Regions from separate parts of the Pseudoalteromonas sp. '520P1 No. 423' genome, predicted to be linked through region 1. Evidence: predicted binding sites of a transcription regulator. Region 1 holds the regulator's gene; the other holds the start of a gene.
What was found. Region 1 encodes sigma-54, which starts transcription at its own class of promoters, with help from an activator protein. Its sites were predicted from a motif close to GTTGGCACGNNNNTNGNNT; they were not measured.
Positions count from the first base shown of each region.

Region 2: a site for sigma-54 is predicted at 1,572-1,590, ahead of fliS (flagellar export chaperone FliS). Genes of this name have one in related genera too.

Region 1 is NZ_BBZB01000001.1:180,664-184,238, reverse strand. It holds gene ptsN (PTS IIA-like nitrogen regulatory protein PtsN) at 1-332, opposite strand, end outside; gene hpf (ribosome hibernation promoting factor) at 335-622, opposite strand; gene PSA_RS00830 (RNA polymerase factor sigma-54) at 649-2,130, opposite strand; gene lptB (LPS export ABC transporter ATP-binding protein) at 2,220-2,945, opposite strand; gene lptA (lipopolysaccharide transport periplasmic protein LptA) at 2,945-3,481, opposite strand; gene lptC (LPS export ABC transporter periplasmic protein LptC) at 3,471-3,575, opposite strand, start outside.
Region 2 is NZ_BBZB01000001.1:3,518,686-3,522,260, reverse strand. It holds gene fliD (flagellar filament capping protein FliD) at 1-122, shown strand, start outside; gene PSA_RS16130 (hypothetical protein) at 825-1,118, opposite strand; gene fliS (flagellar export chaperone FliS) at 1,122-1,538, opposite strand; gene PSA_RS16120 (sigma-54 dependent transcriptional regulator) at 1,840-3,300, shown strand; partial or broken gene PSA_RS24695 (DNA-3-methyladenine glycosylase I) at 3,332-3,575, opposite strand, start outside.

The sequences.
Region 1 (3,575 bases):
GCCTGACATTGTGCATCAGGAACTAATAAAGTAATAAATATATCAACAGGGCGATCGTCTATTGCATCAAATGCAATGGGTTCTGCATTTACGACTAAAATAGCCACGGTTTTATCTATATTGGATAATCGGCCGTGTGGAATAGCGATACCTTTTCCGATACCTGTGCTTCCAAGCTTTTCTCGCTTTAATAAAGAATTAAGGATCTCTTGTTCAGTTAGCTCGGGTAGCTTTTGCTGTGCTATCTGGCTTATATATTCCAGCATTCGTTTTTTGCTATGAAAAAGGACTGCAGCTTTAGTGCAGTCCTTTGATAAAAATGAATTAATCATATTTAACGTCTAGATAATTTTTCTTTATGTTTAATAACTTGTCGATCTAATTTATCAATCAAGCCATCAATAGCAGCATACATATCAGCATGCTCAGAAGTTGCAAAAAGTTCGCCTCCATTAACATGAAGTGTTGCTTCTGCTTTTTGAGATAGCTTTTCGATATCTAAGATAACATGCACATTGTTAATATGATCAAAATGCCTTTCAAGCTTAGCGAATTTGTTTGTTACATAGTCTCTTAGTGGATCTGTGATATTTACATGACGACCTGTTAAATTTAATTGCATAAGCGTACTTCCTTCTATTATACATCTCAGATTAAACATTTTCTCTGATTTGACGATGGAATGGACAGTGATTCTCGATATTTTGCTATCGTTCTTCTGGCCACCTTGATGCCTTGATCTGCTAAAATATCCGCTATTTTACTATCACTTAATGGTTTGGCTTGATTTTCTGCGGCAATTAGCTTTTTGATAAGTGCTCGAATAGCTGTAGATGAACACTCACCTCCATTTTCTGTACTTACGTGGCTAGAGAAAAAATATTTCAGTTCATATATACCACGTGGTGTATGCATATATTTCTGTGTGGTTACACGTGAAATAGTTGATTCATGCATTTCTACCATTTCAGCAACGTCGTTAAGCACCATAGGCTTCATTGCTTCATCACCATGTTCAAAGAATGCCTGTTGTTGCATTACAATGCAATTGGCAACTTTTAATAGTGTTTCGTTTCTACTTTCTATACTTTTAATAAACCATTTAGCCTCTTGTAAATGAGAGCGAATAAACTGACTGTCCGCATTACAAGAGCCTGCCATAGAGGCATAGTGATTATTGACTCTTATTTTTGGCATGGTATCTGAATTTAAATCAACTACCCAACGACCCTTTATTTTTTTTACTGTCACATCGGGGATCACATATTCAGTTTGTTCTTTTACGATACTTGATGCAGGTTTCGGGTTTAGGCTATGGATCAAATCCATCACTTGTTTTAATTCAGGTTCTTTGAGCTTAGTTTTTTTCATTAAGCTGCGATAATCTCTCGCACCTAATAATTCAACGTATTCTCTTAAAATATGTTTGGTTTCATCAAGCCAAGGAGTTGTTTTATCGTATTGATTAAGCTGAATTAATAAACACTCTGATAGGCTTCGAGCTGCAATGCCAATAGGATCAAAGACCTGAATGCGTTTAAGTACTGCTTCAACTTCATCTAATTCAACTTCATCTTCTTCAGAACCTAAACTATCTAAAATGTCTTGTGAAGAAACGGTTAAGTAACCTGATTCATCTACAGCTTCTACGATTGCAGTGGCAATAGCTTCATCTGTAGGGCTAAATGGGGTGAGGCGTAATTGCCACATTAAATAATCTTGCAATGATTCGGATGTACTGCCTTGATATGCTAAATCATCATCTGGGGCAGGTCCTGCCGATGCTACGGGGGCGGCACTGACATATTCATCCCAACTTACATCCATTGCAAGTTCGTCTGTTAGGGTTTCTTTAGTTAAGGCTTCAGAGCTTTCCATTTCTACTTGAGCCGTAGGGATTATCTCTTCTGCATCAGAAGCTTTTTCTGCTGTTTCATTTTCAGAAGCTGGCGTTTTTTCTTCAGCATTAAAATCTTGCTCATCAAGTTCTAAGAGCGGGTTGCTTTCGAGTGCTTCTTGTATCTCTAACTGCAGATCTAACGTGCTAAGTTGCAATAGGCGGATAGCCTGTTGCAACTGTGGAGTCATTGTTAGTTGTTGTCCAAGACGAAGCTGTAGTGATTGCCTCATTAAGTTTTAACAATCCTTATAATGTCTAAATTAAATACACTCTTTTTTACTTAATTTTGAGTATAGCCCATATTTCTTTTTATATTTTTTTATAATCTAAATTGTTCACCAAGATAAACGTCTCTTACAGTCTGATCAGCTAAAACGGCTTCAGGTGTACCAGATGCGATAAGTTCGCCATGGGAAACAATGTAAGCTTTTTCACACACATCTAAGGTTTCACGCACATTATGGTCTGTAATTAACACGCCTATACCTCTATTTTTAAGATGTTGTATAATTTTTTTAATATCCAATACTGAAATTGGATCAACACCTGCAAATGGCTCATCTAATAGAATAAATTTAGGTTCAGCTGCTAAAGCTCGGGCAATTTCAACTCGACGTCTTTCGCCCCCTGATAATGCCATACCTTGGCTATCACGAATATGGCAAATATTAAATTCATCCAATAAATTATTAAGCGCATCTTCTCTTTGTTGCTTATTCAGGTGTTTGCGAGTTTCTAATATGGCCATGATATTTTGATAAACAGTCAGCTTTCTGAAAATAGATGACTCTTGCGGTAGGTAGCCAATGCCCATACGAGCACGATTATGCATAGGCTGTAAAGTGATATCTTCATCATCAATTTTAATAGTGCCTTTATCACTTGGCACTAGGCCAACTATCATATAGAAGGAAGTGGTTTTACCTGCACCATTAGGCCCTAATAATCCAACGATTGTGCCAGCTTTGACTTCTAAACTCACATTTTTTACGACTTGCCTGCCGTTGTAACTTTTTGCCAGTTGCGCTGCTTGTAATAAGCTCATTAATTATTACCCGATTGTTTAGTTTCTTCTTTTTTAACTGGCGTTAAAACAGTGTGTACTCTTTGGTCTGAGTCTTTATCTTTGTATGCGGTAATAAGTTCTTGAAGGTGATCGTAGATAATTGTTTTAGCACTCATTGATTGACCGCTTTGGTTTATTTTTGCATCACCTTTAAAAGTGAGGGTACCAGATTCAACGTCATAACGAATATTTTTTGCACTTGCTGTTACAGGGCTGCCGTCTTTAAGTTTACCGATAAAAGTAGCTGGGTTACCTGTTGCTATCAATATTTGTTTTTCTTTTCCTAATTCGCTTCTTCTATGTACTTCTAATAAGTCAGCTTTGATGTTTTTATCTGTATGTTTGATATCCACATTATTTTTAAATATTACAATATTTCTTTTTAAATCAGCCTGCTGTGTATCGGCAGAGATAGATACCTTGCCGATAAGCTCTTTTGCTTGCACATTAAAGTGAGTAACTAAAGCCAATGTAGCAATGATAAATCTTTTTTTATAAATTGTTTTATTGGTCATAATTTTCTTTATCGTAGTAAATAGTTTGAGTATGGTTGATTAATTCAAGCGTTTCTTTATTTAGATCTGCATTGAGACCTTTACCTGTAATTAA
Region 2 (3,575 bases), 3.3 Mb from region 1:
AGTCAAGGTTGTATGCGCAATACAACGCAATGGATTTACTGGTGGCCAATATGAATTCGACAGGGTCATACTTACAACAACAACTTGATAATATGCCTGGTGTTGTTAAAAACTCAAAATGATTTAGGTTCGTAAAAAATCTAAATGAAAATTTAAGGCCTGTTTATAGAGGCCTTTTTTGTTTGCCCAGCGAAGCTGGCAAACCCGATAGGCTTAAAGATGCCTTATTACCCTGACTAAGGGGAAGATAATCTGAATGGCAAGGGCGTCACTGGCTAGCGGAGAGGTCTGAAGGAAGCCATAGAAAGTTAGAGGTACACAACTAACCGTAACCTGTTTCAGCGGTATTGATGGATAAGCGTCCAAAATAGCGCAAAGTCCTATACTTAGTCAGACCAATACTGTGTTTGAGGGTGGCATTTCTAACTGGGAGCTAGTGCAGTAACTGGGGAAGCCCGTCATCTAAACTTAATTTTAGTAAGTGGCTTAAATTCAAGAGGAAACTCAAGCTTTATTGTCGATGTGAGGTGGCAGATGAACCTGGAGTAGTGAGTAAGTCTAGGCCGTTGAAAGCCAGAAATGGTGTAGAGGAGAAAACTAAGCCGACTATCAGCAATGTGTTTGATAGAGTCAATTTGAGTCAAAAGCTTTAATTGATTGCGAAGGGGGAAGTGAACACGGCTAGCGCATTTTAATCATAAGGTTCTGTGAGAGGGATGAGGAAAAAGCCTCACCCTACTCGATGTTTTAATTAATGCATTTTTAAAGGGCTGCCTATCTTAATTCATAGGCAGTAACATTGGTTGTACTCGTGTTTTATAACTTTAAATTGAACGATATTTAGCTATCGCTTTATTACTTTTCTTATTTTTTAATATCTTATTTGATAATTCTTTTTGCATTTTTTTAATTGCAATAGCATGAGTATCGATTAAAAATTTTAAATTTGATAATTCAATAGCGCTAAGTTTGATGGGGTCACTTTCACAGAGTGCGTGAATATGTTTATCAAGTAATGTATAAGTATCGGTTGCTAATTGCATTTCTGCTTTGGAAATAGCACCAGTAAACGTCATAACTAAATTATTCAGCTTACGATCTTTACATGAAAACTCCATAAATTAAACTGTTTGTGCTTGCAAAACTTGATCTTTTTGACGCATATCAGCTGGAATAGCATCCCAACCTTCTTTAATTGTTTTTATAATATCTGACACTTCAGTTAAAGCATCAATATCATTTTTCAAGTTTCCTTCAACTAATCTACGTTGGCAGTACGCATATAAAGCCGATAAATTATCTGAAATTTCAGCACCGGCTTGCATATTTAAAGCATCTTCAAGTGCGCCGATTAATAAAATACAGGTAGAAATATTCTCACCTTTTTTTTCTATTTCATTTCGAGTAATAAAACCTTTTGCAGCTGCCAGTTTACCAATCACATTAACGAATATAAGATTTATTTGCTCATATGGAGTCATATCTTGAACATTATTAACATTAACTTGACGGTATTTTTTTATAGATAAATGTGCCATAACGGGATCCTAAAAATTAACATGTAAAATTTCAAGCAAGAAAAGTGCCATAATAAATATAAGAAATTCACATTATACTTACAGTATCGCCCAATTATTTAATTTCTTGAATCTTTTTACTAAATTAAATATTAGTTGAGTTTGATAGCTAAAATGGAACTTCATTTGGATCTGATGGGTAAGTTAAAATAAATACGTCAAAATAATAACATACGTCAAAAAAATGCCACTAATAACTTGCATCGTAGTTAAATCAGATTACAATCATAAGCATAATAAAAATATCTAGTAGTCCTAATATATGATAGGTCCAGCAAAAGTATTAATATTTGATGAAAATCAAAGCAGGGCACAGGCATTGTCAGCTTCATTATCGTTTATTGATGAAGCGAATCAAATCGTAAGTGATAGAGATTATAAAAAATATGCTTCGCCAGTCGATTGTGTAACTGCTTTTATTCTAGGCGCTAGCAGCTCGCTTGAACATGAAGTTATTATTCGTGAAAATCCAGCTATTCCATTTCTATTATTAGGTGAGACTTTAGAACCGTTATTATCATTTGCTAATGTTATCGGTTTAATTAGTGAGCCTTTTAACTACGAAATAACCACGCAACTTATCCATGATTGCCAAGAATATCATCGTCTGATCCCTAGAAGCCACAATTCAAGTCGTGGCTCAAAGCATTTTGATGGCTTAATAGGTGAAACACCAAGCATTAAAAATGTGCGCTTTTTAATTGAGCAAGTTGCAATAACAAATGCCAATGTTTTAATTTTAGGTGAGTCAGGTACGGGTAAAGAAGTGGTTGCACGTAATATTCATTTATTATCCAAACGTGTAAGTGGTCCTTTTGTGCCTGTAAACTGTGGCGCAATTCCAGCTGAGTTACTTGAAAGTGAATTATTTGGTCATGAAAAAGGTGCATTTACCGGTGCGATTTCTGCGCGTAAAGGTCGCTTTGAATTAGCACAGGGCGGTACTTTATTTCTTGATGAAATTGGTGATATGCCGCTGCAAATGCAAGTTAAATTATTACGTGTATTACAAGAGCGTACCTATGAAAGAGTGGGTGGTAATAAATCAATTTCAGCAGATGTACGTGTCATCGCAGCAACTCATCGCAACTTAGATGAAATGATTGAAGCTGGCTCGTTTAGAGAAGATTTGTACTACCGATTAAATGTTTTTCCTATCGAGAATCCCGCTTTAAAAGAGCGAAGAGAAGACATTCCATTATTACTTAAAGAATTAATGAAAAGAAACTGTGAACAGGGGGGGTATTCTGCAAAGTTCACTGAGCAAGCTTTAGATAATCTCAAAGAGCATAACTGGCCTGGCAATGTCAGAGAATTAGCTAATTTAGTTGAACGCATGGTGATCATGTTTCCTGACAAAGTGGTTGATGCACAAGATTTGCCTAAAAAATATCAACATTTAGAAGTTGATGCGTTCGTACCTGAATACCCAGAAGAGATTTTAGAGCGACAAGCATTAAATGATATATTTGGCTCTGGTTTTTCTGATGGTGCGGATTATGACGATGATGAAGCTGAGTTTGAGCAACCAGATAGCATTATGGGTTTATTACCTGATGAAGGTATTCAGCTTAAAGAGTATCTAGGTGAGCTGGAAGTGAGCTTAATAACACAAGCTTTAGAACGTCATGATTTTGTTGTTGCCAGAGCTGCTGAAATATTAGGTGTTAGACGCACAACTTTGGTTGAAAAAATGAAAAAATATAATTTAACGAAAGATTAAGACTTAAGTAAGTTATAAAATATAGGGCTATTTATAGCCCTTTTTTATATTCTTCAATAATTTTAGCTCTTCTATGACAATTAAAACTATGATCGTTAACCATGCCACAAGCCTGCATATGCGCATAAACTGTAGTGGGACCTAAAAATTTAATTTATTACGAATGATCCCTGCATTATTTAATAGTTCTTCGATTTTATTTTCATCATATTTAGCAACTTTAATAGGATCAAAATTGTCGAACGCCTTACGATAACTCTCACGTTTTTTAAAAC